DNA from 3 places in the Candidatus Merdisoma sp. HCP28S3_D10 genome. Region 2 is predicted to be linked to each of the others. Evidence: riboswitches for the same ligand, from Rfam matches in the RefSeq annotation. Region 2 holds a riboswitch; each other region holds the start of a gene.
The links. Region 2 has a riboswitch for cobalamin ahead of ACTNCH_RS01105 (tRNA threonylcarbamoyladenosine dehydratase). Riboswitches for the same ligand answer to the same signal wherever they lie in the genome.

Region 1 (10,588 bases), on a different contig from region 2:
GTCAAAATTGATAAACCAGTTGCAGACACGGTTTCCACCGGTGACGTCAATCTGATAATCTCCTGCGTTCTCCAGAACCGCTCTGTCAGACGCCGCAATGTTGATTCCCATGTCGGCAGAACGTCCTGCAAGGCCATTGCGCGGGCAGAAGCCTCCCCGAGCTTCATGACATTGACCGTCTCAAAGGGTACTTCACCGTCCCAGTAATTGTCATTTTTTACCAGCTGGATATCATGTTCCGGATCGTTGGATACAAAGCAGTAGGGTCCTGTACAAATCGGTCCGTCTGCAGCGATATCGCGATCCGCAGAGCCAGCCACATCGATAATGCCATACCAGGGATACGCAAGGCAGCCCGGCAGGTCTACCGTCGGCTCACTTGTTACAATCGTCACAGTCCAGGCTTCATCGTCTGCGCTGATACTGTCATATGTGAAATAATTCCAGGGGTTTCCATTTCCGCCCTTATTGGGATCTGTCACATCAAATAATCTCTCCAGGGATTCCCGAACCTTTGTCGCCGTCATCGGTTCTCCATTGGAGAAGGTTACATTTTCTTTCAGCTTTATAGTCCAGGTCAGCTGATCGTCCGCTACAGACCAGTCTTCTGCCAGCCACGGCGACACGGTGCCGTCGTCCTCAAAACGGGTCAGCGTTTCCAGCGCGCCCCAGCGCATCACAAACCGGCTGTTCCAGTCATCTGCCGGATCCAGGGTTGCGCTAGTCAACTCTGTCGCCACATTTAGCTGTGTTTTCGCGCTTCCTCCGTCTGACGCTGCTTTCTGCTCTGTTCCTGCGCTGCCGCCGCATGCTGTGATACTGCCCGCAAGGCACAGGCTAAGGGCAAGGGCAATCAGTTTTTTTCCATTCATGTCCTCTTTCTCCTCTTCTTTCTTCGTTTTTCTGTTGCATTTGGATCTATCATATCTCTAATACAGTCACCCCAGAGATTAAAGATGACTACCGTAATAAAGACCGCAAGTCCCGGACAAAACAGCAGCCACGGGCTGCTCAGTATATAAGTTCTTCCCTCGCTCAGCATATATCCCCATTCCGGTGTAGGGGGCTGGATTCCAAAGCCAAGGAAGGACAGGCTTGCCAGCGACAGTATGATGGTGCCGATATCCGTCGCCGCCGTAATGATCATCGTAGGAAGCGCGTTGGGCAGCATATATCTCATAAGGATTCTGCTGTGTCTGGATCCTGAGATTTCCGCCGCGGATATATAAGTCCTGTTCCGTATCTTCAGCACCAGGCTTCTGGAAAGCCTGGCGTATCTGGTCCAGCTTACCGCCGCAATTGCAATCATGGAATTTTTCAGACTTGGCCCAAGAATTCCCGCGATTGCCATGGCCAGAATCAGATCCGGGAAGGCGATCATCATATCGCCCACTCTCATGATTACCGCGTCTGCCACTCCGCCGAAATACCCTGCTATGATTCCAAGAAAGGTACCCACAACCAGGATTACCGCCACCAGAATCAGTACGCTGTATACGCTGGTGGTCGCCCCGCAGATCACCCGGGAGAACACGTCCCGTCCCAGCGCGTCGGTTCCAAAATAGTGTTCTTTTCCGGGCGCCTGGAACGCGTCGCTCAGTGACGCGCTCAACGGATCGTAAGGAACAATTTTGTCCGCCAGGAACGCCACTGCCAGAATAAGGAAAACCAGAATGGAAAGCACCGCAAATCTTGTATTCTTTTTCATCCGTTCTCCCCCTCCCTGGTTCTCGGATCAATATAATGATAGGATATATCCACCAGCAGATTTACTACCATATAGATTAGGGCTATCCACAATACGAAGCCCTGGATCAGCGGATAATCCCGCGCCTTTACCGCTCCCACCGCCAGGATACCCAGTCCCGGATAGGAGAAAATAATCTCCACCACTGAGGTTCCTCCGAGAAGCGATCCAAAGGAAAGCCCCAGCATGGTAACCAGCGGAAGCATGGCGTTGGGAAGAACCTGGCGGAACAGTATTTCCCACTGATTCATTCCCCGGGCTCTCGCGCCTGTCACATAATCCTGGTGCATCTCCTCCAGTACCGCCGTGCGCACCTGTCTGGAATATTTGGAGGCCATGGCAATGGCCAGCGTAATCCCCGGCAGCAGCATCTGTTCCATTCCGACGGAGCTGCTCGCCACCTTTACCAGTCCCAGCTTCAAAGCGAAGACATATAATAAGATCAGGCCAATCAGGAAGCCCGGAAGCGAAATACCCAGGAAAGAAAGAAAGCGAACGATATAATCCGCTATCCCGTCCTGTCTGACCGCCGAAAGGATTCCAAGGGGAACCGAAACAATTAACATCAGTCCCAGGGAAAACAGGGCCAGCCGGAACGTTGCCGGCAGCCTTTTCATCAGCAGATCCAGTACCGGGGCGCTTTTACTGAATGAGGTTCCAAAATCTCCGTGAAAAATACCGCCTATCCAGTCCACATATTGCTGTAAAAAGGGTTTGTCCAGTCCCATGGACTGCCTGGCCTGCTCCAGCATTTCCGGACTCGGGGTAATTCCCAGAGAATCATACATGGCTGTGGCCGGATCGCCCGGCGCAAGGTAGGTTAATAAAAAGGTCAGAAAGGAAATGCCTATCAGCACTACGCACATCTGGATAAGTCTGGATACGAGCCTGTTCTTTTTCACTGTTTTCCTCCATTTCAATAAAAAAAGCGACTTAATTACACAAAAAAAGCCATAGATGCTTTTGCATCCATGACCGATTTTACATGGGAAATAAGCCTTCGCAAATAGATCGTTCGCTAAGGTTGCTGCATAGCAGTTCTCCTGACTCACATATTCAGGGAAGAAGCCCAGCGAACTCTCCTCGCCTTCTCAGGTTTACCCCAATGGCGGACTTTCATCTAAGGATCATTCTTTATGTATACAGTGGCGGTACCGTCCATGATTTCCACATGATTCTCTATTCTTTATCAGCCGCTGTACGCGACTGACAACACTATGCTCGTTTATTCTACTTGATTCCTCTATATCTATCAAGATTTTTCCATTTTTTGTCTGCCGATAATTCGGCCTAATCCTTCGAAAACGGGAATTATTTCTCTTTCTGTCCATACTTTCCTTGACCCGCTTCTCTTACATAGGTATAATAACCATAGATTGATCTCAATACAAAATCAGGTATAAGGAAATCAGACAAATGGATTACAAACTTTTACTCGACACTGCCGTCATGGCAGGCGAACTCATGCTGGCCAATGGGGCCGAAACCTACCGGGTGGAGGATACCATGCACCGGATGCTTTCCCTGTCGGGACTGAAGACTGCCGAGGCTTTCGTGATGGTGACCGGCTTTCTGGTGACTCTGGACGACCCGTCCATCCAGTCCATGACGGTGACCCGCCGAATTCAGAGCCGGGGGACAAACCTGAGCATCATCGACGAAATTAACAGTATTTCCAGAGGTCTCTGCGGCGGGAAACTGGAACTGGAGGAAGCCTTCCGGCAGATAAAAAAGCTGAAAAAGGAACCGCACCCTTCCCAGGCCTTTCTGCTGGCCAACGCAGGCGTGGCCGCGGCCTTTGCACTGACCTACGGCGGGACCTGGCAGGAGGCCTTTGTGGCGGGTGTGGCCGGATTTTTCATGGCCATCTGCCTGCATCTGTGCAGCTGCATGAAGCTGCCCTCCTTCTTCGGAATCCTGCTAAGCGCTGTGGTAATCTCATTGTTCGCAGGCGGACTTCTGAAGTTTCTTCCTATTATAGGGAACCTGGATTCCATCATCATCGCGGCCATCATGCCCTTGGTTCCCGGTGTGGCCATCACCAACGCGGTATTTGACACCCTGCACGGGGATTATATCTCCGGCTCCGCCCGGATGATGGAGGCCTTTGTGGTCGCCGCCTCTGTAGCTATGGGTATTGTCATCGGACTTCGTTTCATTCAGTAAGGAGGAAAGGCTTTTATGCTGATACAGGTTATAGGCGCGTTTTTTTCCGTTGTGGCCTTTTCTTTTCTGCTGCACGTACCGCGCAAATATATCATCTGGGCCGGTTTCACCGGCGCGGTGGGCTGGTGGCTATATCTGGTTCTTATGGACCTTCAGTTTTCCATGGCTGTGGCCACTTTCCTGTCCGGGTGTCTCATTTCCCTCTGCGGACAGTTTTTTGCAAGAATTTTAAAGACTCCGGTCACCATTTTTGTTATTCCCGGCATTTTGCCGCTGGTGCCGGGCGCCGGTATGTTCCGGATTGCCCGCTCCGTCATCCGTTCCGACGGAATGACCTCCCACCACGTTACCCAAACGCTGATTGTGGCCGGAATGATTGCCCTGTCCCTCATGGTGGTGGACAGTGTTTTCCGATTATTTTTTAAGAACAAAGGAGATTGTCATGTGGATCGCCAATAACTGGACTGATTATGAAATACTGGATACCTCGAGAGGAGAAAAGCTGGAACGCTGGGGCAACTACCTGCTGGTGCGTCCGGATCCCCAGGTTATCTGGGATACCGAACGGAAGGCCCCGGGCTGGAAGCGTATGAACGGCCATTACCACCGCAGCAAAAAGGGCGGCGGCGAATGGGAGTTCTTCGACCTGCCGGAGCAGTGGACCATTCAGTATCCTCTCTGTCAAGGACAAAATACCCTGACCTTCAACCTGAAGCCCTTCAGCTTCAAACATACGGGACTGTTCCCGGAGCAGGCTGCCAACTGGGACTGGTTCGGCGAGAAAATCCGCAATGCCGGACACCCTGTGAAAGTACTGAATCTCTTCGCCTACACCGGTGGCGCTACCCTGGCTGCCGCTGCCTCCGGAGCTTCCGTCACCCATGTGGACGCCTCCAAGGGTATGGTAGGCTGGGCAAAGGAAAACGCCCGCTCCTCCGGACTGGGCGAGGCTCCTATCCGCTGGATTGTAGATGACTGTGTAAAATTTGTGGAGCGGGAAATCCGCCGCGGCAACCATTACGATGGCATTATCATGGATCCTCCTTCCTACGGCAGAGGACCCAAAGGGGAAATCTGGAAAATCGAAGAGGCCATTCACCCGCTGATCCGTCTCTGCGCCCAGCTTTTGAGCGACGATCCGCTGTTTTTCCTGGTAAATTCCTATACCACCGGACTGGCTCCGGCGGTGCTGACCTACATGATTGCCACGGAACTGAAGAAATATAACGGCACTGTCGATTCCCAGGAGGTAGGGCTGCCCGTAACCGCATCCGGACTGGTGCTGCCCTGCGGCGCAAGCGGACGCTGGGAGAAGAAATAGCTTTTTACAAAGTCAATGGCGGCTGGAGGTTCCGGCCGCTGTGTTTTTATCTGAAGATTTTAAAGGAGGATTTTATTATGAGTAGTATTTACATAGACCCACAGGTTTACACCGGCCGTCCCGCCAGTACAGAGGGCCGTCTGGAAAAGGAGATAGCTGTCTACGATCTGCTGGACAGGCTTCAGATTCCCTTTACCCGTGTGGATCATGGAGTAGCCATGACCATCGAGGAATGTCAGGGCGTGGATCAGCTTCTCGGTATTGAGATCTGTAAAAATCTGGTACTTTGCAACGCACAGAAAACCAGGTTTTATCTGCTTCTGCTGCCCGGAAATAAGCCCTTTAAGACAAAAGATCTGTCCAAACAGATCGGTTCCTCCCGTCTCTCCTTTGCCCCGGCGGAGTATATGGAGAAGCTGCTGAATGTAACGCCGGGCTCCGCTACGATTATGGCGCTGATGAATGATCCGGATAACCAGGTACAGCTCATCATTGACGAGGAGGTATCTGCCCTGGAGGACTTCGGCTGCCACCCCTGTATCAATACCTCCAGCCTGCGTATGAAGACAAAGGATATTTTGGAGAAATTTTTACCGGCAGTACACCATGAGGCGCTGTTTGTGAAGCTGTAAAAAAAGAATGTGCCAATGGCACATTCTCCGCCGCAGTGCGATACTATTTCGTTTTAACATCTGCAGAACATACAAAACAGCTGTGCCAGGCAGAAGCTCCGGCAAAGCCTGTCCATGCCCTCTGCCTGCCTCTGGTAGGCCTGACTGTTCTGTGTATATACATTTTCCGCATAGCGCATACTTTGAAACGTTCTCTGGTAAAGCGCATTGCCCGGTTCCAGCTGCAGAGCCTTCTGAATCTGCGCCACCGCCAGCATCTGGTTACGAAGCCCATAATTGGCCAGGGAACTCAGATAATACCACCGGGCATTCCGTTCTGCGCCCGGCATTCCGTTCAGGACCGAATCCGCGAACTGATATTTTCCCATATTGATAAAATCTACCGCCTGACGCATCGTTTCACTGTCTGTGTAAACCTGCTGGGGCCGCTCCGGTCCCATCTGCATTTCCCAGAAGCCGAAGAAATCCTCGAAGCTGCCAAACCCGCCGTAAGGGCCGTTTCCGAAGGGATTCTGCCCGTATCCGCCTGTGCCGCCATAGCCACTCTGCTGTCCATATCCGCCGCCGGTCTGCTGCCTCCGGTATTTCTCCGGGTTATTCAGCATATCGTAGGCCTCATTGATCTCGTTCATTTTCTCCAATGCGTAAGGATCGTCCGGATGAAGATCGGGATGGTATTCTTTCGCCTTTTTTCGGTAGGCTTTTTTTATCTCTTCCCTGGTGGCGTCCCGGGACACCCCAAGTACTCTGTATGGATCGTCAACCATCCGTCTTCTCCTTTCCACGTATTTTCGCATAATACTGCTGCCAGACCCCGCCGTAGAGAATATTGCGGAGCAGATGCTCGTCCTGCACCAGGGGCAGCTTCTCAAAAACCTCCATGGCATTGCCCAAAGGCAGACTAAGCACCGGTTCCATCTCCTCCGGCTTTTTCCTCATCTCAAAAAGCGGATTGTAATTACCGGTCTTGCTGTCCTTCTTATAATCCATGGCCGCATCCATCAGATAGATAAAACGGCCCAGCTCATAACCAAAGAGCCTGAGGCTGTTGCTCCAGAAATCTTCTTTGTATACAAAAAGCTCCGAGAGCATCTTACCAGAGCAGTTGATGGCATGATCCGCGTTGGCGCCCGGCGCCTGCTCGATAAAATCCAGCTCCTGAAGGCTGTCGGTAATAGCCTTGCACTGTCTGGGGTACCTCTTTTCCACTTTTTGATAAGCCTGCTTCAGCTTATCTCCGTACCAGCGGCTTCCCGCCTTCTTCTCGTCCTTCCAGTCGTCCAGCGCCTTATAATAGGCCAGCGCCACCGTCATATCCGCCGCGTATTCCGTAAAGCAGTTTTCCACACCGGCGCGGTTTTTCAGCGGATGAATCCCGCAGCGGAAATTTTCCGACCGCTCCTCCGGTTCATACAACGAAGAAAGGAACAGAATCACAAAAGTCATATCGTAACTTAAGCTCATCCGCTCCAGTTCCCCGTACCTCATTTTTAAGTTCCTGCAGAGTCCGCAATAGACACTTCTGTAACGTTCCTGCTCTTCCCTGGAAAGCTTCGAACGATTGCATTCAATATATCCGAACATTCGCTTACTCCTTTACTTCCTTCAGCTTCGCGAATTTTCAACACAGTACTACTTAGTATTTAAGCTTACCATGCTTCCTGTCAATGTCAATGGCTTTCATAGTTCTTTTAGACTCTTTCTTCTTTTTTAATGATTTCATTTTCCGCTAAATGAATTCAACCCTGCCGTCCTCGATATGATAAACGGCGCCCACCACGCGCATTCCTTTTTCTTCCATTTTCAGAATATCCAGACTGTGTTCAATGATATTCATGCTGCGCTGTATGTTCAGACAACAGGCCTTAAAATCGTCCGTTTCTTCACCGATGGCCAGCTTGATTTCGTCTGTAATATACTTGATATAGCCTTCCGGATCATGATGAATCGCCGCATTTATCGCTCCGCAGAAGGTATGGCCCAGAACCACAATCAGCGGGCTTCCCAGATGGCTGGCCGCGTATTCGATACTGCCCAGCTGATGATCGTCAATCACATTTCCCGCTACCCGGATCACAAACAGGTCGCCGATACCCGCTGAAAAAATACTCTCGGGAATCACACGGGAATCCGAGCAGGTCACAATAATCGCATAGGGATGCTGGCCGTGTTCCTTGGTGTACAGGCGCAGCGCCCTTGAGATATTGCCCCTTCCCGTCTCAGAATCCAGATATTTTTTATTTCCCTCTTTCAGCTTTCCCATGGCCTTATCCGCCGTCATAATAAATGATTTCATAGTTCCCGCTCCTTCTCGCTGTTCTATTTTATTATTATTATAAAATGCGGGGCCAGAGACTGTCAAATAAACCCTTTCTGATAATTATTAAGTTTTTATGAACCCTATTGACAGCATGATATTATATGATATATAGTATAGGCATCCAGTAATACTATACGACGTATAATATAAAAAACAGAGCGTATATCATAAGGAGTAGAGGACATGGTATTTAGCACGGGAGCCGCGCTCCTGGATGCAATTGTGCTGGCGGTCGTATCCCAGGAACATCAGGGAACCTACGGATATAAAATCACACAAGACGTCCGGAGAGCCATTGATATTTCCGAATCCACTCTGTATCCGGTACTCCGCCGCCTTCAGAAAGATGGCTGCCTGGAGACCTACGACATGGAATTCGGCGGACGAAACCGCCGCTATTACCGGATTACAGAAGCAGGAACCGCGCAATTGAATCTGTACCGAAATGAGTGGGCGATTTATTCTGCCAGAATTTCAAATCTATTTGCAGGGAGTGAAGAACGATGAACAGAGCCGAATTTATGAAAAAGCTTGACGCGCTTCTCTCGGATATTTCCCCTGAGGAACGGGAGGAGGCCCTTCAATATTATAACGATTATTTTGACGACGCCGGTCCGGAACAGGAAGCCCGGATTCTCGCGGAGCTTGGAAGCCCTGAGCAGGTAGCATGGAAAATCAAGGCCGGCTTATCCGGCGATGATTCCGCTCCACGTCCTTCCAATCTGCCGTCCGAAAAGAAGGAACGGAATCTCTGGAAGCTGTTGGCCATTATCCTGCTGTGTATCCTGCTTGCTCCCTTCGTGATTCCGGTGGGCGTCGGCGTTCTGGCTGTCCTTCTCTCTGTCGTCATAGCCGTAATTGCCACGGTTGCCGCTATCCTGGTTTCCGGAATTGTGATTTTTATCGCCGGGATTTTTGTCATCGGCGTCGGCCTGGTTCAGCTCTTTACAGTTCCCGCTCTGGGCATTGCCACAGCAGGCGCAGGCTGCCTTCTGACGGCTCTCGGGATTCTGCTTTCCCTGGCCCTTCTGTGGATTGCCCTGAAGGTAGTTCCGGTGGTGGTACAGGGCATTGTAAATCTGATCCGGCTTCCCTTTCGAAAGGCAGGTGTTATCCAATGAAGCAATTTACAAAAATCTGTCTGATTCTGGCCGCTGTGCTGGCTGTCCTAGGCATTCTGGGACTCGGAACTGGCCTGCTTCTGGGCGCCAGCCCAAACCAGCTTATGAGACAGACGCCCGTATATGAGCTGCATCAGAAGTATGAACATTTTGACGAGCACCATGAGGATACGTGGGATTGGGCTTTTGACCCCGACATCATTTTATAGAATACAGGAGGTTTTGATTATGGGACAGAAAAAATTATACCGCTCTTTGAGCAACCGGATGATTTGCGGCGTATGCGGCGGTATCGGTGAATATTTTAATATCGATCCGACACTGATCCGTCTTTTATGGGTACTGCTTTCCATGGGAAGCTGTGGAACAGGACTGCTCATCTATATCATCGCTGCAGTGATTATTCCGGAAAATAACGGTTCCAACGTCATTTAAATTCAGAAGCTAAAAAGGCCCGCTGCAACAGCCGGGCCTTTTTTCCGGAACAGAATCATTTTCCCATTAACGAAGCGTTACTTTCGCTTCTCTACGAGGCGCCGTCCGAACGTAACGGACTTTCGGATACCCGAGAAGCATACAGGCCTTAATGGTCTCTCCCTTTATCCCCAGCCATTCCTTCAATCTGTCATTTTTATCGGAAATGCGCTGCAGATAGCCATTATAGAGCGCTCCCAGGCCTTCCGCGACTGCCATCAATTCTATATTCTGGGCAGCCAGACCTGCATCCAGACCCCAATCGGAGGTAATATAAAGGACTGCCGGCGCATTGCGGAACAGGAAATCGTCAGCCGGATCTGCTTTTCGATGACGATTGAAACTTGCAAAGGGAATGAGTTCCTTTGCAAGCTCTGCTGCCGGAACGCCCGTCAGGGTATCGATGTGATTCCAGACCAATTCTTTCAAGGTGGCCAGCTCCTGCTGCACCAGAATAAAATGGCAGCCCTGGTTGTTTTTGGCTGTCGCGGTATAGCGGCCTGCCTGAATCAGTTGTTTGATCTTCTCCGGCTCAATTTTGCGCTCCTGATAGTCCCGGATACTCCGACGGAATTTGATGGCGTGAAGCAGTTTGTCCGGGTTCAAGGTAACCTGTTCCTTCTCGTACTCTTCCACATCAGACATATCATATTCCGGTATTGACACAGCGGCTTTCGGGCAGATCGCCACACAGTGTCCGCAAAGGAAGCAATCCCTCTTGGGCTCTGCCTTGCCATCCTTCAGTACAAGATTATGGGCTATACAGTCTTTGACACAGATTCCACAGCCCATACACAGCTCTTTCTT
Region 2 (10,588 bases):
ATACGGAGGCCCGGACGCAGGATTTCCACATCGCCGCGGAATTTGTTGATGATCAGACCCTTGATTCTCTGCTGCTCGTCGTCCTCCAGAAGCTTCACCGTTCCGTACAGGGAGGCGAAGACGCCGCCCCGGTCGATGTCGCCGGCCAGCAGTACGGGAGCGTTGGCAATTTTTGCCATTCCCATATTGACAATGTCGTTGTCCTTCAGATTGATTTCCGCCGGACTGCCCGCGCCCTCGATCACGATAATATCGTATTCCTCTGACAGCTTATCGAAGGCCTTCTGAATCTCCGGAATCAGCTGACGCTTGTTGGCGTAATAGTCCATGGCCTTCATATTGCCCAGCACTTCGCCGTTTACGATAACCTGACTGCCCACGTTGCTGGTGGGCTTTAAGAGAATCGGATTCATCTCCACGGTTGGCTCAATGCCTGCGGCCTCCGCCTGCATGGCCTGGGCCCGGCCAATCTCCAGTCCGTCCTTTGTGATGTAGGAATTTAATGCCATATTCTGGGATTTAAAGGGGGCTGTTTTGTAGCCGTCCTGCTTAAATACCCGGCAGAGCCCGGCCACCAGAAAGCTTTTGCCCGCATTGGACATGGTTCCCTGCACCATGATTACTTTTGCTTTTTTTCTGTCACTCATGTTCTCACCCAGCTTCTTCCGTTTTTCTTTTCTGAATCAGTTGCTCCGGCGCCGCCCCAGGGCTGCCAGAAGTTTCTCATTTTCCTCATGGCCCCGCACCGCGATCCGGTAATAATCCGGCCCCAGGCCGTGGTAATTGGCACAGCGGCGAATGAGGATTCCCTCTTCCTCCATCCGGTCTGCCAGCGTCCCGTCTCCGGGAGCCTGGAAGCAGAGATAATTGGCGTGGCCGTCAAAGACGCGCAGTCCCAGCTTCTCCATTTCCGTCCGAAGGAACGTCCGCTCCTTCTCTATCAGGGCTATGGTTTTCTCCCGGAAGCCCTTTGCTCTAAGGGCCGCGATTCCGGCTGCCTGGGCCGGCCCGGACACTGCCCAGGGCTGACCTGCCAGGCGCATCCGTTCCAGAAGCCCGGTATCTGCCGACAGCACATACCCCAGACGCAAGCCCGGAATGGCATACATTTTCGTAAAGGATTTCAGGATCACAAGATTGGGATACTCCGAAAGCCATTTCACAGCCGAACAGGCTTCCTCCTCTTCCACAAAATCCAGAAAACATTCGTCCAGACAGACGCTCACCGAAAGCTCCTTTGCCCGATCCAGAAGCTTTTTCACAAGACAAACCGGCGTCAAGGTTCCGGTGGGATTGTTGGGGTTGCAGAGGAATACCAGATCGTGCTCTTCGCATAAGCTATCCACATAGCCTTCGGTAATTTCCAGAGTTTTCCCCAATGGGAAGAAATCTATCCCCGTTCCCACCTGGTTCATGGCCTCCTCGTACTCGGCGAAGGCCGGAGCCGTTACCAGCGCCCGCTTCGGACGAAGGGCGTATACCAGTCGGTATATCAGATCCGCGCCGCCGTTGCCGCAGAGAATCCGCTCCTCCGGCTGGCCAAGCTGCTCAGAAAGGGCTGCCCGAAGCCGCCTGCAAAAGGGATCCGGGTAATTCAGGGAAGCGTCCAGGCTTTCGATGACAGCCTCCCGGACTCCGGGGGGCATACCGAAGGGATTGATATTGGCGGAGAAGTCCAGAAGCTCCGCTTCCCTTCTGCCGCTTCTTTCTGCCGCGCCGCGGATATCTCCGCCGTGAAGAAATGTTGTCATAGCTGATCCTTCCTGAGCACGTCCCGGATTCCCTCCGCGGTATACACCACTGCGCTGGCATAGACCGGAATTCCGGCCTTCTTCGCCGCCTTCTCTGTCACCGGTCCGATACAGATGGCCCGGACGCTCTGTCTCTTCGGCTGTTCTGCCATAGCCGCGAAGGCTTTTACTGCCGATGCGCTGGCAAAGGTGATATAATCCATCTCCGGCAGAAGCCGGTTCAGCTCCTCCGCCTTGCGCCCGTCCCGTTCTGTCCGATATAAAGCCACCGCCTTATAGTCTATGCCGGCTGTCTCCAGGGCTTCTGTAAGCTCTGTGGAAGCCTCCTCTGCCCTGAGTAGCAGAAGCTTATCCTCTTTTCCCAGGGTCGGAATCCACTCTACCGCCAGATCTGCGCTGGAATAACGGCTGGGTACAAAGTCCGCATAGATTCCCGCTGCCTCCAGGGCTTCCCTTGTGCCTGCGCCGATGACGGCGAATTTCACGCCGGCCAGGCTCCGGATATCCTGACGCCGTTCTCTTAATTCCTCCAGGAAGAACTGCACGCCGTTGCTGCTGGTCAGCACCACCCAGGTATATTCCGCGATTCCGGCAAAAGCCGCCTCTGTCTCCGGCGTCTGTAAACGTTTTGTATAAATCAGGCTGAAGGGAATCACTTCTGCCCCGTCCTCAGCCAGAACCTGCCGCTGCTTTTCACACATGGGCTTCGTGCCGGTCAGAAGCACCCGTTTTCCGCGGAGAGGCTTGTCCTCCAGCCAGAAAAGCTGCTGCTGCAGGGTCACCACGTCGCCCACCACGGTAATGGCCGGAGTCTCGATCCCTGCCTCCCGGGCCGTATCCGCGATAGAGGCGAGCACCCCTGTCACCACCCGCTGACGGGCCGTGGTTCCGCTCTGTACCACTGCCGCCGGAGTTTCCGGATTCTTTCCGTGGGCAATCAGCTCCGCCGCAATATGGGGGAGATTTTTCAGGCCCATCAGAAAGGCCAGAGTTCCCTCTTCCTTCGCCAGTGTGGCGTAATCCAGCACCAGACCGCTCTTATCCGCGCTCTCATGACCGGTAATCACATGGAAGGAGGAGGCAAAATCACGGTGGGTCACCGGGATTCCCGCATAAGCCGGAGCTGCGTAGGAGGAGGACACGCCCGGAACAATTTCAAATTCCACGCCGGCCTTCAGAAGCTCCTGGGCCTCCTCGCCGCCGCGTCCGAAGATAAAGGGATCGCCGCCCTTGACCCGGGCTACCTTTTTTCCCTCCAGTGCCTTTTCCACCAGAAGGGCATTGGTCTCCCACTGGCGTAAATGATGGTTGCTCGCGCGCTTTCCGGCATAGATAAGCTCTGCGTCCTCTCTGGCCTCATTTAAAATGGCTCCGCTTGCCAGATTATCATAGACCAGCACGTCCGCGTGACGGATACACCAGAGCGCCTTTTGTGTCAGCAGTCCCATATCGCCCGGGCCTGCGCCCAGAAGCCAGACCTTGCCCCGCTTCACCTCTCTGGCCAGATTTTCACCCAGAAGACGGGCCTTCAGAAGCTTTTCCTCCCGGCTGTCTGCGCCGGTCAGATCTATTACCGCCTCGGCCCTGCGAAGCCCGGCGCTTCCCTCCGGCGCGTACAGCGCCTGCATCTTCAGGGAACGGCCCACCGGAACGCAAAGTCCCGCTGCCGGGGCATTACAGCTGCCGCCAATGGCCGACAGGAAGCTGCGCTCTGCCGTAAGCTCCAACTCCGCTTCCTCACAGTGAATGGCCTTCAGGACTTCCTCAAACCGTCCCTCCTTTGCCTCCACTGCCAGAATTCCCTGCCCTGCCGCAGGAAGGAAGCTGTCCGTGTCCAGATATTCCAGATGGATGCCTTCCTCCTCCGTCAGTCCCAGCCGCTCCAGGCCTGCCGCCGCCAGAAGAATGGCGTCATACTGGCCTTCCTTTAATTTCCGGAGTCTGGTCTGCACATTGCCCCGGAGCATCTGAATCCGCACGGTGGGATTCAGCTCTTTGATCTGCAGCTCCCGCCTCAGGGAGCTGGTTCCCACGATACTGCCCGGCGCCAGATCCCGCGCCTTCACGCCGCTTGTGGTCACCAGCACGTCATGGACATCCGCCCGCTCCAGAACAGCTCCGATATAGAGCCCCTCCGGAAATTCCATGGGCATATCCTTTGCGCTGTGAACCGCCAGATCCACTTCTTCCTTCAGAAGAGCCTCCTCCAGCTCCTGGGTAAAGACGCCCTTGCCTCCAAAGGAGGTCAGGGATTTATCCAGAATCTCGTCGCCCTTCGTGGACATCTCCACCAGCTCTACCTCTGCCTCCGGAAATGCCTCTTCTATCCGCCGCCGCACCAGATTCGTCTGAATCAGGGCCAGCCTGCTTTTTCTTGTACCTATCCGAATCTTCATGTTATCTCCTATTTCTGCAGCTGGTATCCCCTGGGTGTGATCATACGTCCCTTGCTTACGTAGGTCTGGGAATTACCGATAATCACCACGCTGAACATATCGATCTCCGCATTCTTAAACTCTGCCAGCGTAGTAATCTGCTTACTCTCCTCCTTGCGGCCCGCATGGCGCACAATTCCCACCGGCGTCTCCGGCTTCCGGTATTTCAGCAGAATTTCCGCCGCCTGCTCCACATAGGTTGTGCGCTTTTTGCTCTTGGGATTGTACAGGCAGACAATCATGTCGCCCTGGCCCGCGCAGTCCACGCGCTTCATAATCAGATCCAGCGGGGTCATCAGATCGCTTAAGCTGATCACCGCAAAATCGTGCATCAGGGGCGCGCCCAGAACCGAGGCTGCCGCGCTGGCCGCGGTCACGCCCGGCACCGTCTCAATCTCGATGTCCGCGTTCATTTCCTCTGCCACCTGGTAAATGATACCCGCCATGCCGTAGATACCGCTGTCTCCGGAGCTGACCATGGCCACAGTCTGATCCTTCATGGCTTCCTCTACCGCCATCCGGCAGCGCTTGACCTCCTGCATCATGGGAGTCGCCAGATAATTCTTATCCGGGAAGAACTCCTTCAGCATATCCACATAGGTGGTATAGCCTGTAATAATATCCGCATGATTGATAACCTCGATACATTTGGCAGTCATATGCTCGTAACCGCCGGGGCCGAAGCCCACCACATATAATTTTCCCATTGTATTCTCCATTTTCTATGATAAACATTTATTTTTCCGGCTCCCGGAGGCAGTTTACAAAGGCCTCCAGCTCCTCCGGATCCGCGTTCTCCCGAATCCGGTAAAACAGCTTGTCGATGGCTTTTCCGAAGCCCTTTTTCTCTGCTTCCTCCTCCATCCACTGCTTTACCTCCTGAAGCCTCGGTACCGCCTGCTGGAAAATCATCCAGCACATGAAATCCTCTTCGTATTCCTCCAGAATCTCTCCCGCCTGCTGGACTGCTTCCTTCTTCGCCCTGTTGTTAGCTTCCGCTAACTCCGTGAAGTCGTCCATATTATAGAAAAAGGTGTGGGGGAATTCCGCAATGCTTTCCTCGATATCCACCGGAACCGCCAGATCCACAAAGACTCTCGTCTTATCCGTCCGCAGACGCTCCTTCACCTTCGTTCCGGTCAGCGTATAATGGGGGCTGGCCGTGGCGCTGATAATGACGTCCATGTCGTCGATATAATCGTAGCGCTCCTTATAATCAATCACCGTATCGGACTCGCTCTTTCTGTGGGCGTCATGGGTCAGGGTCACATTGCGGAGGGTGCTGTAGATCCGCAGCCCCTTCAGACTGTACAGGTTCTTCAGCACGATACCGCCAATCTGTCCGGTACCGCCGATAACCATGACGTTTTTTCCCTCCAGGCTTCCGCCGAAGGCCTCCTCTGCCGCTTTTACCGCCAGGGTTGCCGTGGATACGGAGGTTTTGGACAGCTCCGTATCGGTCTTGATTCTTTTGGCACAGGTCACCGCATAGCGGAACAGGGTATTCAGGTATTTCCCGCTGTTGCCGGTCTCCTGGGCCAATCCATGGGCCTGCTTCACCTGGCCGAGGATCTGATCCTCCCCCACTACCATGGAATCCAGTCCCGCGGTCACGGAAAGCAGATGATGAACCGCCTTCCGATCCTGATAAAAGCGCAGATAATCCGATACGTCCTCCTTTAAGGCTACTGCCCCGGACTCCCGGAGAATCAGCTCCTGCAGCCTGGTAAATACATTTTTCTTTTTATCCTGGGCCGCGTCAAAATAAGTGTAGATCTCCGTCCGGTTGCAGGTAGCGATAATAACGCTCTCTGCCGCTCCGCCTTCCTCCCGGAGAATTCTTCCAAGCTCTGCCTGCTTCTCTTTCGTAAAAGCGAACAGCTCCCGGACCTCCAGCGGCGCCGTCTTATGGCTGATGCTGATAAGCCGGATACTCATGACTCTCTGACTCCCTTCCGGAATTCGTGGGTAAAGGTCTTATCATAAAGCTTGGACAGCTCGTAGTCGTCTCCCAGAAAATCGCCTACCACCGTCAGGGCAGTCTTGGTAATGCCTGCTTCCTTTACCTTCTGGGCGATATCCAGAAGGGTTCCTCGTACGATTTTCTGCTCCGGCCAGCTTGCCTTATATACCACAGCTACCGGTGTGTCCGGTCGGTATTCCTTCCGAAGCGTAGCGGACAGCTCGTCCATCATACCGATACTCAGAAAAATGATCATGGTGGCGTGGTGCTTTGCCAGATCTGCAAGCTTCTCGCCCTCCGGCATGGGAGTTCTTCCCTCCATCCGGGTCAGGATCACCGTCTGGCTCACGCCCGGCAGGGTATACTCCTTCTTCAGGGCCGCCGCGGTTGCCAGGAAGGAGCTGACGCCCGGAATGACTTCATACTCGATCCCCATGCGAGAAAGGGCGTCCATCTGCTCCCGGTGCGCCCCGAAGATTGCCGGATCACCCGTATGTACCCGGACTACCTTCAGACCCTTGTCCTCGCCTTCCTTCATAACAGACAGTACCTCTTCCAGAGTCATGGTGGCGCTGTTATAAATCTGCGCGCCCTCCTTCGCGTCTGCCAGCACCTGGGGGTTCACCAGGGAGCCTGCGTAAATGATAATATCCGCGCTGTCGATGAGTTTCTTTCCCTTGATTGTCAAAAGCTCCGGATCGCCCGGGCCTGCACCGATAAATGATACCATAGCTCTACCTCTTCTCTCTCTTGATAATTACGGTTGTAAAGTAACTGTAGCTTCTCTCCGGATCCATCGGTCCGATATATTCGTCTTTCATGCCTACGCAGCTGATCACGGTAGCGCACGCTCTGCTGCGTCCATGCTTTTCCATCAGCTCCAGAAGCTTCGGAATACTGCCTCCGGCCTTCATAACCACCACGTTGTCGTAATGGGCGATGGCGTCCTCCACCTCCTGTCCGGAACGAACAGAGGGCACGATGACCAGGGATTCATTTCCCTCCATCAGGGGCAGCTTTGCCGCAGCTGCTCCGCTGCAGAAGGAGGGGATACCCGGAATGATCTCCGTTTCAAAGCCATGCTCCGCCACATACTGATTGACATATATATAGGTGCTGTATACAGACACATCGCCCAGGGTGATCATAGCGATATTCTTTCCCTTGGAAAGCTCTGCCGTCATCTGCTCGCCTACGGCTGCCCGGCATTTCTTCCGCTCCTCTGTGTCCTTCGCCATCCGGAATACCACTTCCAGGAGCTCTTTCTTCTCCAGATCCACCACCGGACGGATAATCTCCAGCGCGGTGCTCAGTTCGCCGGACTCCTTTACGGGAACGGCGATCACATCTGCCCCGTCCAGAATCCGCTTCGCCTTCAGTGTCAGAAGCTCCGGATCGCCCGGGCCCACACCGATACCATATAATTTTCCACTCATTTATCTTTCCTCCTGCTCCTGGGCGGCACGGGCGCGGTTCATGGCGTCCTCCGTCAGGTCTTTTATGATTTCGCTTGCGATTAAAAGTCCGGCTACGGACGGTACATACGCAGTAGAGCCGGGAACCGATCGCCGCTGCGGGCATTCCCCGCTTACTTCCCCGTTCTCAATGGGGCACACCGACTTCTCTCTGGAATAAAGCACCTTCAACTTCGGAATCCCCCGTTTCTTCAGCTCCCGCCGCATCACTCTCGCCAGCGGGCACACGCTGGTCTGGTAAATATCCGCCACCTCAAACAGGAAAGGGTTCAGCTTGTTGCCTGCGCCCATACTGCTGATAAGGGGTACACCAGCCTTTTCACATTCCTCCACCAGAGAAATCTTCGCAGTGACCGTGTCAATGGCGTCCACCACATAGGTATAGCTGGCAAAATCAAACTGTTCCTTATTCTCCGGAAGGAAGAAGCACCGGTGCGTCTCCACCTGAGCATCCGGATTGATATCCAGAATCCGCTCCTTCATCACGTCGGTTTTGTACTGTCCTACGGTTTTCCGGGTAGCGATAATCTGACGGTTCAGGTTCGTCAGACATACCTTATCGTCGTCAATCAGATCGAAAGCCCCTACGCCGCTCCGGACCAGGGCCTCCACCACATAACCGCCCACGCCGCCGATACCAAAGACGGCTATCCGGGCTTCCTTAAGAAGCTCCATGGCTTCCTTTCCCAGTAATAATTCAGTTCTTGAAAACTGGTTTAACATCTTTTTCTCCTCATGCATCTGTAAATTAAAAAAGAGATCTGTATCGACAGATCTCTCCTTATCATCGGCAGGGGATTTTCTCTTATCCCGCCGCCAAATATATCCGGAACCACTTTCCACGGAAGCCTGTCCATTGCCGCAAAGATCAGGTAGCCTGGCTTTGCAGACAAGCTGCTTACAGTGACCGGATCGCTCAGGCCTTTCACCTGATTCCCCTGTTTTATGCTCAAGGCATACTCTCTGCGTTTTTCGTCTTAGTCAGTTTAGCATACAGACAGACTTTCGTCAATAAAATATACCCCCCTGGGTTTCCCATTTCAACCCAGCAGTGCTTTTTCTACCTTCTCAAAGCCGACACGCTCGATGGTTTCCGCGAAGCGCTCTCCCGGTTGTCCCTGATCCCGGAAGAACAGAATCGCCCGTTCGATCACGTCCAGAGCCTCGTCCTTGGAGGTAAAGATCTTACTAAGAGCCCGACCATGGGAAATCTTCTTTCCCCAGCGGCCTCCGATATAGATCTTGAATCCATAGGTGCTTTCCTTCATGGCGTCAAAGTGACATTTGCCGCGGCAGCGTCCGCAATGGATACAAAGCTCCGGATCGATCTGGAGCTTCTTGTCCACAACCTTGGCAGCGCCCATAGGACAGACTGCCTCCACGGCACACTTTTTACAGCCCTTGCAGGCTTCCTTATCAAAATTCGGAATGCTCTGGCCGATGATTCCCACATCGTTCAGGTTGGGCTTCACGCAGTTATTGGGGCAGCCGCCTACCGCGATTTTGAATTTATGGGGCAGTTTTACATCGTGATAGCCCTTATAGAAGCGCTCATGGATTTCCTCCGAAATGGCAAAGGAATCCAGCAGGCCATACTGGCAGGTGCTTCCCTTACAGGATACGATAGGGCGCACCTTCGGACCGGTTCCGCCGGTCTCCAGGCCTTCCTTTGCGATATACTCCTGAAACGCCCCGATCTTTTCGTAGGGGATTCCCTGTACCTCCACGGTCAGACGGGTGGTAAAGGTCAGGTTGCCATTTCCGAACTGCTCTGCCGCCTCTGCCAGGCATCGCTGCTGGGCCGCCGTTATTTTTCCGTTTACGGTGAGGACACGGGCAGAAAAGCTGTCTGTACCTCTGTTATTTAAAAATCCAAGTCCCTTCAGACGCTTTTCCTCGTCTGCGTCAATGGTTAATGCTGCCATATTTTTCTCCTCCATATTTCGTAATTTTTCTCAGTTGTAATTATTATAACACATGCGCGGCAGATTGGAAATACGATTTATCTAAGCTTCAGCAATTCTTCTGCCGTCTTATCCGGGTATTTCACAACCAAATCATACAGTGGATGGATGACCCCTATGTCTTCTTCCAATTCATCCGCGATCTGGGCCAGCGATTTCCCCTTTGCACACTTCTTTTGAATCATAGAAAGCATATTTTCCACACGGCCTAATTCCCGACCTTCTGCACGGCCTTCCACCAAGCCTAACTCCCGGCCCTCTGCACGGCCCTCTGCACGGCCTTCTGCTCTCTGATATTCCCGTTCTTCCTGTTCGTCATACTCTGTCAGTATCATCCTGCACACCTCCGTTCCATGTTTTGTCAGGATATCTTCCAGTATTCCCCTGTCAATGCACCGCTTGATGCTAATCTCCGTTGCCTCTTCCAGGGACCAGCCTTCATCCATCTTCCAGCGAATCTGCGCGATGAACTCCGCATAGTCTGATAATCTACGGCATTTTCGCATCATGTCATTATTCCGGCCCGCATTGATATTCAATACGGTCGCTTTACACTCCAGACAAGGTTCTCCTTCTTCCCGATCCGGTTTTAAAAAACAGTCAGAAAGCTTCATTTCCACTCGATCCGGCATATTTGCTGTTCCGTTATAAAAAACCACATACTTGGGGAATGGAACCATCACTGGCTTTTTCTCGTCTGTAAGCTTAATGTTTTGCCTTTTCAAGTACCGCTGATATAACTCCGAGAAGTAGAAAAATCCCCGCAGCGGCATGTTTTCATTCCAAGTACTCTGATGCTCGTACAGATTCATCGTAACTCCAAACATGAAGGACAAATCATTTTTGCATACTTCGCCCTTGGGCGTACTTTGGGTGTGTTGATTTCGAACTGAAATCCAGACCTTTATCTTTCGTGAACAGCCGCGGAAGACACCGCGCTGCATATCGTGTAAAATGAATCCTGTTTCATAAGAAAACAGTGCCGACCGGATATGCGCCT
Region 3 (10,588 bases), 340 kb from region 2:
GGCGTCACGATCCAGAATATCCGCCTCATAGAACGTAACCTTCTTTCCTGTAATCTGCTCCACGCGTTCCAGCGCTTTTTCACTTGCATTATACAGATTATCTACAACTACTACCTCATAGCCTGCATTCAATAACTCTACACAGGTGTGGCTTCCGATAAAGCCTGCACCGCCTGTTACCAAAATTGACATCAAACTGTCCTCCTGTTTTCAAAGGTTAGCCTTTGCTAACATTTGTTTCACTACTACTGCTAAATCATAACACGGTTTCGTAGGTGGTGCAAGTGCCATTTCCTCCAAAATAAAGTTTGATTTTTTCTTAATTTTCCCCGAATCTCTTGTTCCTTCCACTCTTTCCCCGTATAATAGAGACATGTCGTTAAAAACCAAGGGAGATCCTATGAAACATATTTTACGCTTTATTAAAATCCAGCCGCCCGCAAGACTGATTGCCGCGGGCTTTTTCCTGGTTATCCTAACCGGTGCCTGTTTCCTCATGCTGCCGGTATCCTTGCGCCCCGGCGTCCATACCAGCTTTCTGGACGCGCTTTTTACCGCCACCAGCGCCACCTGTGTCACAGGCCTGGTGACCGTAGACCCCGGCGACACCTATACGGTCTTCGGCCGGGTGATTCTGGCGCTGCTTATCCAGACCGGCGGTCTGGGCTTCACCTCCATGGGCGCAGGCCTTATGCTGGCTACCAAACGGCGGGTGGGATTTAAGAGCCGGCTTCTTTTAAAGGAAGCCCTCAATGTGGACAACTTCAGGGGCATCGTCCGGCTGTTAAAGGCTATCTTGCTTACCACCTTAATTTTCGAAACAGTGGGCGCTCTTCTGAGCTTTCCGGTCTTTGTCCGGGACTATCCGCCTCTGGAGGCTGTGGGAATCAGTATCTTTCATTCCATTTCCTCCTTTAATAACGCCGGCTTCGACATTCTGGGCGGTGGCCAGAGTCTCATTCCTTACCAGAACGATATCCTGCTGAACCTGGTTACCGGCGGCCTGATTATCTTCGGCGGCCTGGGCTTCCTGGTGATCCTGGACGTCCTGAGAAACCGCTCCTTCCGGAAGCTGACCCTCCACTCTAAGGTGGTTATAAGCACCACCCTGACGCTTCTGATTGCGGGTACCCTGATCTTTCGTTTTACGGAGCATATGCCCTGGATTGGCGCGTTTTTCAACAGCGTCACCCCCCGGACTGCCGGCTTTGCCACTTACCCTATAAATGAGTTTTCCCATGCAGGACTCTTTGTGATGATTCTGCTGATGTTTATCGGCGCGTCCCCCGGCTCCACCGGAGGCGGTATCAAGACCAGCACCTTCTTTATCCTGATGCAGACCATGCGGAGTGCCCTGAATAAGCGACACATGGGAGCCTTTCACAGGAGCATTTCCCCGGAAAATACCTCCCGGGCCTTTCTGATTACCCAGCTGTCCCTCAGTGTCGTTCTCATCGGAACCTTTCTGCTCTGTCTCCTGGAGCCTTCCTTTGAAATGAGGCAGCTGCTTTTTGAGGTTGTCTCTGCCTTCGGCACCGCAGGACTGTCCACGGGAATCACGGCGGATCTGCATGCAGCCAGCAAGCTGCTCCTGATTTTCCTGATGTTTATCGGAAGACTGGGTGCATTTACGATTATCACCATGTGGATTGAACGGCCGGAGCAGAATGCCCGGTACACGGAAGAATCCATCACCATCGGTTAACATAACATGTTTTTGTCAGGCTCTTTTGCCTGCTATCATTACAGAAATGAGGAAGCGAAAAAGATGAAGAAAAATGCAAATTCTACCTTTGGAATCGTCGGCCTGGGCCGTTTTGGAACTGCTCTTGCCATCACTCTGGCGGAGGCCGGAAAAGAGGTCATTGTCGTCGATCAAAATGAAGAAAAGGTCAAGGCTATGCGGCAGTATACCGAATACGCCTTTGTCTGTGACAACCTCTCCAAGGCTACCCTGTCAGAGGTGGGAATCCAAAACTGCGATACTGTCATCGTCTGCATCGGCAGCCGTATCGATACCAGTATTCTGACCACCCTGAACGTGGTTTCCCTGGGCGTGCCCCACGTGATTTCCAAGGCCACCAGTCAGGATCAGGGCGCTGTTCTGGAGAAAATCGGCGCGGAGGTGGTCTATCCGGAGCGGGATATGGCCATCCGTCTGGGCAAGAAGCTCCTGTCCGGAAACTTCCTGGATTTCATTTTCCTGGACAATGATATCGAGATCCAACAGGTACCGGTCAGCGGCTTTATCGAAGGAAAAACCATTCAGGAAATCAATATCCGTAAAAAATACGGCCTGAATATCATTGCCATTGAGCACGATCAGAATACCATCATCGAGCTCTCCCCCGACTATAAGTTGCAATCGGAGGATATCATCGTCGTCATCGGAAAAGTTCAAAATATCCGGAAGCTGGAAAGGGATTTGGCGTAACTGCCAAATCCCTTTCCGGTTTCCGCTAAAATTCTACCGTCCGGAAACTTCCGTCCTCTTCGTTATAGAAAAATACCTTCTGGGACAACCGGTTCTCCTCCCCGCAGGTACGGTTCAAATGTTTCAGGCTCCGCAGAATCCGGATAGGAAGAGCACTTCCCGCCGGGTGGATACAGGCCTCATTGACACTGGTAAACGCCACGTAAAAGCTGCCGCCGGACAGCTTTGCCAGTCGCTCCTTCACCCCAGGATAAAACATGGCAATGGCTCCGTTCAGCCTCCGGGTGGTGGTCACAAGCGGCGCGCACTCCGGACTCAGCTTCTGAATTTCGCTGTCCTCATCCATAAACATTCCCTTTTCACAGGGCGCATGGATACTGTCCACCGGATCCACATACAGTCTCGGGGGCGCGGCGGCATAGGTATTTCTCATGGCGTCCTCCCAGATTTGCTTCCGGGGCAGCTTCCAGCTGTCTGCCGTAACCCGGGGAACCTTGATGGTACCCAGCCCCTTTTCTCCCTCATACACGGTCAGATACAGCACCAGCGCCACATCTCCATACCGTTCATAGACGTATTGGCGCAGCTCCTGTCTGCAGTCCCGGAAGTAAAGCGGGCGAATCTGAAGTCTGTCCCGCACAGCCTCATAATTCCGCATCTGCTCCAGTACTCCTGTTTCTGCCATTTCCCGGGCTGTGTCAAGACTATCCTTCACATATTGCCAGACGCTGTCCCAGCCCTTCTCCTCCTGCCGTTCATAGAGCTCCTCCAGGGAAAAGCGGGAAATCTGTGCCAGACGTTCCTCCTGGTTCTGTGTCACAGTCACATAGTCTCCAAGCAGCACCCCGGATTCCGTCCGGTAATAGCGCAGATTGGTCTCCCGGACAAAGGCTTCTTCATAGCCCTCGTCCCCTTCGGAAAGACCCTCCCGGTAAAACCGTATCTCCCCGGGTTTCATTCCCCACTCCTGCTTTTTAGAAAGCTGTGTAAGAAACCTGTCGCAAAACTCCTGATATGTCACGCCATATCCTCCTTAAATTTAGCTGTATTGGTCCGAACCTTCAACCTCCTTATCTGACGTAAACGCTGGCCCATACGATTGCTCTTATTTCGTATGGGCCTTTCAAAAAAATCATGGGATCAATGGGGAAGAAATACCCCGGTGATACAAAAGATTCATCTGATACCAAAAGAATAGCATAGTGTAATGGAATTGTAAATCAGTTCCGTTCGACAGGTTCCGCGAAGTTATTCCAGCTTTCCCTGTATTTTTGCGTAATTTCGCAGCTCCAGAAGACCTGCTGCCACGCCGGCGTCCCCGCCTTCCGGCAGATCCACCGTACAGATTACACGCTCGCAGTTATCCACCAGACGCTTTGCCTCTGCCAGTGCCTCCGGGCTGATGGCCTGAAAGGCCGGAATACTGACGATCGATGCCGCCAGAGCCTTTGCGGAGGGGTAGTCCAGATCATTTTCCCAGAGAATTCCGGCCGCAAAGGGAAGCTGCTCCCGCTGCAGTCTCCGGAATACCGCCGTCCCGGTGCCGTTTCCGGCCAGCACAAAGACCTTCGGCTCCCCGGACGCCGCCGGAAGCTCCAGATCTCCGGTCAGCTCGTCGTAGGTTCCCACCGTCATGCCATACAGCTTCGGAATATAGCCTTCTGTGAAGATCTCCTCCGGCGTGCCGAACCGATCCACCTTATCTCCCCGGACGCAGGCAATCTTATCCGAGATACGGCCCGCCAGATCAAGCTCATGCAGGGACATGATAACCGACAGATTTCTGTTTCGGGACATATCCTGGATAATGGAAAGAAATTCCAGCTTGTAACGAATATCCAGAAAGGAGGTAGGCTCGTCCAGCACGATGATATCCGGCTGCTGACAGAGGGCCCGGGCCAGCATGACCCGCTGCTTCTGTCCGTCGCTGGTCTTTGTGAAATCCCGGTCCGCCAGTTCGTGAATGTGCACCAGCTCCATGGCCTCCTCCACCACGTCCCAGTCCTCCCCGGACAGTACGCCGAATTTTCCCGTGTAGGGATAGCGGCCTGTGGCCACCACATCCCGGCAGGTCATCATCTCCGGGCGTACCCGCTCTGTCAATACGACGGAAAGCTTCCGGGACAGTTCCTTTCCGCTTAATTCCTCCATCTTCTTCCCGTCCAGCACCGCCACGCCACCCAAGGGTACCAGCTGCCGGATAATGCTTTTCAGAATGGTGGTTTTTCCCGCTCCGTTGGGGCCGATCAGCGTCAGAATCTCGCCCTTTTTCAGACTGATTTCAATATTCCGGATCAGAGGAACGCCATGGTAGCCCACCGTCAGTCCTTCCGTATGAAAATAATACGTATCCATGACTATTCCCCCTTCTCTTTCTTTCTGTGAATCATAATATAGATCACCACCGGCGCGCCGAATACTGCCGTCACCGTACTGATGGACAGCTCGGTGGGGGCAAACATGGTCCGGGCCAGCAGGTCGCAGAACAGACAGAAGGCTGCTCCGCCCAAGAAGCAGGCCGGGATCATCAGGATCGGCTTCGCCGTTCCGAACAGATTTTTCACCAGATGGGGCACCGCGATTCCCACAAAGGAAACAGGACCCGCAAAGGCCGTCACACAGGCAGACAGGACGCTGGATAAAAGCACCAGCAGAATCCGGAAAAGCTGCACATTCAGGCCCATATTTTTCGCATAGGCCTCGCCCATCTGGTAAGCGCTGATGGGCTTGGACATCAGAAATACACAGATGGCCGTGATACACACTACGATAGCCATAATCAGCACGTTATCCCAGGTCATACCGGAAAAGCTTCCCTTGGACCAGTTGTGGAGATTGACGATATCTGCGTCGTCCGCAAAGGTAACCACAAAGTCCGTCACTGCCGAACAGATATAGCCGATCATGACACCGCTGACGATCAGCATGGACATCTGATCCAGTACCCGGGACATGAGAATCACAAAGCCCATACAGATCATGGAGCCCACAAAGGCCGCACCAATCATCACCCAGGAGCTTACACGCAGGGCATTTCCCAGGGACGCCACCATCACCAGGGCCACCACCAGCTTGGCACCGGAGGAGATACCCAGGGTAAAGGGGCCTGCGATGGGGTTGTGGAAGAAGGTCTGCAACAGATACCCTGACAGGGCCAGTCCGCCGCCCAGAATACCTGCCGCAGCCGCCCTGGGGAAACGGATTCCCATAACGATATCCGTATAGGTATCACTGCTTCCGTTTTTTCCCAGAATCCGTGGAATCTCCTGAAGGGGAATCGTTACGGTTCCGATACAGATGCTTAAGACCAGAAATACCAGCACCAGCAAGGCCAATATGAAAAAGGCCGCCCCGTATCGTCCTCTGTTTCCGGCATTGCTGCCGCCTGTCACCCGGTTCATGTCTATCTTCTTCCTCCTGTCTCTTCTCTCATGCTCAGTTTAGCTTATACAGGTATGTCAGATCCCCATCGTCCCCCGTCAGCATCCGGTGGATATCGGAGATAATCGTTCCCAGCTCCATGGTAGACTGGTACAGATTCTTCGTCGTACAGTACACATGATCCTCCTGCACTGCCCGGAATTTCTGAAGCAGCGGGCTCTTCGCCAGCAGATCCTCCATGGAGGACAGCTCTCCTTCGATGGTACTGTTGTAAATGATATAATCCGCGTCCTTTGCTCCTGCGTAGAATTCCTCCATCTGCATGGACATCGTCGAGGTCGCGTCCTCTTCGCTTCCCAGATTCTGGAAGATATAGCTTCCCCCTGCCAGCTCAATCATCTTCGGCAGATAATCCGCTGATTTCCGCACATTTGCCTCGCCGGTACTGGTAATATAGAAAAAGGCCACGGTCTTGCCGGTAGCTTTCTCACCGCTGATTGCTTTAAAAGCGTCGGCTTCTCTGGCAAAGGCCGCCTCCGCTTCTTCCTCATGCCCGGTCAGAAGTCCGTAAAGCTTCACCCACTCGGTCCGGCCCAGCGGCTCCGGCTCGTAGCTGGAATGATCCACCAGAACCGGGATCCCGAATTTCTCAAGCTGCTCCTTTACCTCCGGCGTATGGGAAATCATGGTATTCTCAATGGCCAGCCCGCAGTGTTCTGCCAGGATCTGCTCATAATCCGGCGCGGAATATTTGCCTGCGTAGAGAATGCTGCCATTTTCCATGGCGTTCTTCGCTTCCTCGATATACCAGCCCTCCGCCTTCGTTCCGCTAAAGCGGACGCTGTCCAGGGCGTCCAGGGATACGAACATATCCATGGCTGCCGTGGCTACCAGATATATATTCTGAATGGGCTGTCTCAGAACCGTGATATCCGAATCCAGATCCTCCGGCGCTTCTTTTCCTTCCGGAACCACCAGAAAGCGTCCGTCATCCGCAATCGTCACCAGCTCATAACCGCCCTCGTAATTGTCTACGGTAAATTTCTGCGCGTACTCCAGCTTCATGCTGTCCGTCCAGGTCAGCTCTTTACTGATTTCTGTGTCGCGCTTTTTCTCTGCTCCGCCGCCACCCGCTGATCCGCAGGCCGCTGTCAGGCACAAGGCCAGACACAGCAGCAGCGCCGTCCATTTCTTTTTCATGCCTTTGTATTCCTCTTTTTCTGAATCACGGTTGCCGCAATCCCTGCCGCTACCGCCACAAGAATGATTCCCGCCGCAGCCATACCTGCGCTCTGATTTCCGTTACCGCTTCCTTTGCCGGTCTGAATAGAATCCGACGCAAAGGTCAGGGTATACTCCACCTCGTGGGGCGTACTCATGGCTGTGGTATCGCCGATTACGGGGATCTCCTCGTCAAATACCTCCACCGGAATTTCAAAAACAGAGTGTTCCTCTCTGCTTACCGGAAGATATTTTTCTCCGTCCACCACCATATAATCATAATGATTGCTGCTCCAGGTAATCTCTGCCATCGCCTGTCCGTCCTCTACGGACAGTTCCGTAGGGCTTTCTATGGTTGCCCTTCCGCTTCCGCCCTCCAGGCTTACCTCTACGGTGTAGCTGCCGTCCTCAAGCTGTAATTCTCCAAGTGTCATCCTGCTCATCCTCTTTCTATGGAACAAGGGGGCTGCCGCAAAACGTTCTGCACATTCTACAACAGCCCCTGCATGTTATTGTTCGCTTTTTCTAAAACCTAGTCCTGAAGAAGCTCCGGATTGGATACGCTGACCTTATGGTCATACCATACGCCCTTGGTTCCGATCAGCGCCAGGTCAAATTCCTCGTCCAGTGCGGGAACCGGTACGTCGAAGGCATTGGCCTCCTCCGGTTCTGTACCATCGCCGAAATCTACGGTCTCTACGGTCGGCTGCAGAAGCTCTGCGCCGTCCTTCTGGGCATCCTCTGCCAGACCTTCATACAGATTCACAATGTTCTTGGAAGGCATAACCACATGAATGGTCATCTGTCCGTCCTTTACGGTCAGCGTTCCCTTTCCCTCGTAAAATTCATTTACATGGAACATACTGCTGTCTGTATTGAAATCTGCGGTGTAAACGCCGTCCTCCAGTGTCACAGCTGCAGCTTCTTCTGAATCAGCCTTTTCCGGCTCCGCCGTTTCTTCTGTCTTTGCAGTTTCCTCATCGGAGCTTTCCGCCTCTGTGGTAGTCTCTGCAGCCGGCGTCTCAGCCTTGCTGCCGCATCCCATCAGCAGTGCGCAGCTTATAACTGCCATTCCCATTAACGCGATGATTTTCTTCTTCATTTCTTTTCTTGTCCTTTATCCTTACTTATTTCATAGCCTCTGCGGTATGAGCAACATAGAGATTCTGGATTGCCTCGATCTCGCCCAGACCTGCGATCTGGCAGTCTACGCTCTCGAACTTGCCGGATGCGTTGAACATACTCTTCCAGGAATCGTCATCGTCGCCTGCCATGTCGTTGTTTGCATGGTCGCCGGCAACTACCATCAGCGGACGAAGTACAACCTTGGTGTAACCAGCCTCTGCAACTGCGTTAATCACATTCTCGCATGCAGTCTCTTCCGGCTCGCCCTCTACGGTTCCGATAAATACGTTCTCATATCCCAGATCCTTCATCTGTGCCTGCATCTGGCTGTAGGACACCTTTGCGTTATGGGAGGTACCATGACCCATAAATACGAATGCCACGCCATCTTCCTTTGCTGCATCCAGAGTATCAAAACCAGCCGTCTTTACAGCCTCAGCAGTAATAGCCTCGGCAACAGCCTTCTTGTCTGCGTTGATTGCGGAAGCGTCTGCTCCAACCTCGCCCAGAAGCGGCTCAGCTACCTTTACAGACTCAAATTTATCTTTGTATGCGTCTACCGCCTCCATCAGCTCGTCGTACTCAGCGCCGTGCATCAGATGGGTCGGCTGTACTACCAGGTTCTTTACGCCGTTGGCAACTGCGCGATCCAGAGCCTGATCCATGTTGTCAATTGCCTCGCCGTCGCGGGCCTGGATATGATTGATGATGATCTGTGCGGTAAAGGCACGTCTTACGGACCAGTCCGGATTTGCCTCTGCCAGAGCGTCCTCGATACCCTTGATATCAGCTACACGGCTGTCATTGAAGGAAGTACCAAAACTTACTACCAGCAGCTCGTTCTCGCCGATCTCGTCCTGGTTTCTCGGATCATCCTTGGAAGCGTCTCCGGTGTCGCGTCCGAAGTAATCCGGATCAGCGTTCTCGCCCTCTACCAGCTCCTTCTGAGCGTCTGTCAGAGCGTCCCATGCTTCCTTGGCTGCCTTACAGTCAGCGTCTGTGGTCTCTGTTCTCTCCTGAACATAGATCTTATCAATCAGGGCTGCTACGTTGTCAGCTGCCTCCTGATCTGCGTCCGCGTCGTCTGCAGTCTCCTCTGCAGCTTCTGTGGTCTCTTCCGTAGTAGTAGTGTCTGCAGCCGGCGTCTCAGCCTTGCTGCCGCAGCCTGCCAGCATGGATGCTGTCAGAGTGGTTACGCATAAGAGTGTTACAAGTTTCTTTTTCATCTTTCTTTTCCTCCCCGAAGGTAATTTTGGATTTCTGAATTAAACAGGAAAATCGGGGATAAAAAAATCCGACGATCGAATGGATCGTCGGATCTCAGTTGTTCCTGATTTCTATTTCTTCATTCGGTACAATCAATCTTCGTGATCCGGAATAAAATTTATTCCCCGCACCACAGTCTGGCAGGTCTCCTGGCTTACAGTACTATCGCGTCTTGCCGTCTTCCCGATGACTCAGTGACGTAATGGCAATCCACTCCTGCTTACAGTGACGAGATCGCGCAGGATTCTCACCTGCTTCCCTATTCTCCGTTTTTTGAAACGGCACCAGCTGCTTCCTATTTAATTTTCACAACCTACACCTGTAGTATAACAGGCTTTTTAAAATAATCAACTGTTTTCCGCGATTATTTTCCACGTTTTTTCATAAGGAACAGATATCCCAGCAGCAGCACGATACCCACCGGCAGGGAAATCACCGCAGACTGGGTAAATCCGGCCACGATGTAGGTGATAAAGGAAATCATCGCCACACTCACCGCGTAGGGTAACTGGGTCGATACGTGGTTCACATGATTACACTGGGCTCCCGCGGACGCCATAATGGTCGTATCGGAAATCGGGGAGCAGTGGTCGCCGCAGACAGCGCCCGCCATGCAGGCAGAGATGGCCACGGTCATCAACGCCGGATGGGTGGTCTGGAACGCGTCTACCACAATCGGAATCAGGATACCAAAGGTTCCCCAGGAGGTTCCGGTGGCAAAAGCCAGGAAGCATCCAACCAAGAAAATAATAGCCGGAAGCAGAGCAACCATACCCTGAGAACTGCTCTTAATCAGATTAGCCACGAACTCCGCGGCGCCCAGGCTGTCTGTCATGGCCTTCAGGGTCCAGGCGAAGGTCAGAATCATGATGGCCGGAACCATGGCCTTGAAGCCCTCGGGAATGCAGTTCATGCACTCCTTGAAGCCCAGGATCTTACGGCTCACATACAGCAGAATCGTGATGACCAGGGCGAAAGCACTTCCGATGGCCAGACCGATGGACGCGTCGCTGTTGGAGAAGGCGGTCACGAAGTCCGCGCCGTCAAAGAAGCCGCCGGTGTAAATCATGCCGATAACACAGCAGATGATCAGGGAAAGAATCGGAATCAGCAAATCCTTTACGGAACCATTTCCCACGTTATCCAGGCCTTCTGCGTTGC

Region 1: it holds a riboswitch for cobalamin, as region 2 does, so the genes downstream of both, nikB (nickel ABC transporter permease) here and ACTNCH_RS01105 (tRNA threonylcarbamoyladenosine dehydratase) in region 2, are expected to answer to the same signal.
Region 3: it holds a riboswitch for cobalamin, as region 2 does, so the genes downstream of both, ACTNCH_RS02760 (sirohydrochlorin cobaltochelatase) here and ACTNCH_RS01105 (tRNA threonylcarbamoyladenosine dehydratase) in region 2, are expected to answer to the same signal.

What each region holds. Positions count from the first base shown of each region.
Region 1 is NZ_JBQHTG010000003.1:252,857-263,444, reverse strand. It holds gene ACTNCH_RS09570 (ABC transporter substrate-binding protein) at 1-872, opposite strand, end outside; gene ACTNCH_RS09575 (ABC transporter substrate-binding protein) at 1-75, opposite strand, end outside; gene nikC (nickel transporter permease) at 869-1,708, opposite strand; gene nikB (nickel ABC transporter permease) at 1,705-2,649, opposite strand; cobalamin riboswitch at 2,764-2,977, opposite strand; gene ACTNCH_RS09555 (threonine/serine exporter family protein) at 3,164-3,913, shown strand; gene ACTNCH_RS09550 (threonine/serine exporter family protein) at 3,929-4,372, shown strand; gene ACTNCH_RS09545 (class I SAM-dependent methyltransferase) at 4,356-5,234, shown strand; gene ACTNCH_RS09540 (prolyl-tRNA synthetase associated domain-containing protein) at 5,312-5,866, shown strand; gene ACTNCH_RS09535 (DnaJ domain-containing protein) at 5,920-6,633, opposite strand; gene ACTNCH_RS09530 (DUF5685 family protein) at 6,626-7,450, opposite strand; gene ACTNCH_RS09525 (carbonic anhydrase) at 7,596-8,162, opposite strand; gene ACTNCH_RS09520 (PadR family transcriptional regulator) at 8,370-8,693, shown strand; gene ACTNCH_RS09515 (DUF1700 domain-containing protein) at 8,690-9,307, shown strand; gene ACTNCH_RS09510 (hypothetical protein) at 9,304-9,516, shown strand; gene ACTNCH_RS09505 (PspC domain-containing protein) at 9,536-9,742, shown strand; gene ACTNCH_RS09500 (nitroreductase family protein) at 9,809-10,588, opposite strand, start outside.
Region 2 is NZ_JBQHTG010000001.1:247,518-258,105, forward strand. It holds gene ACTNCH_RS01070 (cobyric acid synthase) at 1-647, opposite strand, end outside; gene cobD (threonine-phosphate decarboxylase CobD) at 684-1,751, opposite strand; gene hemC (hydroxymethylbilane synthase) at 1,748-4,147, opposite strand; gene cobJ (precorrin-3B C(17)-methyltransferase) at 4,156-4,893, opposite strand; gene hemA (glutamyl-tRNA reductase) at 4,922-6,124, opposite strand; gene cobM (precorrin-4 C(11)-methyltransferase) at 6,121-6,879, opposite strand; gene cobI (precorrin-2 C(20)-methyltransferase) at 6,884-7,585, opposite strand; gene ACTNCH_RS01105 (tRNA threonylcarbamoyladenosine dehydratase) at 7,586-8,347, opposite strand; cobalamin riboswitch at 8,475-8,603, opposite strand; gene ACTNCH_RS01110 (4Fe-4S binding protein) at 8,665-9,549, opposite strand; gene ACTNCH_RS01115 (hypothetical protein) at 9,627-10,271, opposite strand.
Region 3 is NZ_JBQHTG010000001.1:590,960-601,547, forward strand. It holds gene galE (UDP-glucose 4-epimerase GalE) at 1-192, opposite strand, end outside; gene ACTNCH_RS02720 (TrkH family potassium uptake protein) at 401-1,705, shown strand; gene ACTNCH_RS02725 (potassium channel family protein) at 1,712-2,434, shown strand; gene ACTNCH_RS02730 (DUF5688 family protein) at 2,460-3,455, opposite strand; gene ACTNCH_RS02735 (ABC transporter ATP-binding protein) at 3,683-4,789, opposite strand; gene ACTNCH_RS02740 (FecCD family ABC transporter permease) at 4,792-5,835, opposite strand; gene ACTNCH_RS02745 (ABC transporter substrate-binding protein) at 5,870-7,015, opposite strand; gene ACTNCH_RS02750 (hypothetical protein) at 7,012-7,470, opposite strand; gene ACTNCH_RS02755 (hypothetical protein) at 7,569-8,138, opposite strand; gene ACTNCH_RS02760 (sirohydrochlorin cobaltochelatase) at 8,164-9,387, opposite strand; cobalamin riboswitch at 9,550-9,731, opposite strand; gene ACTNCH_RS02765 (Na+/H+ antiporter NhaC family protein) at 9,792-10,588, opposite strand, start outside.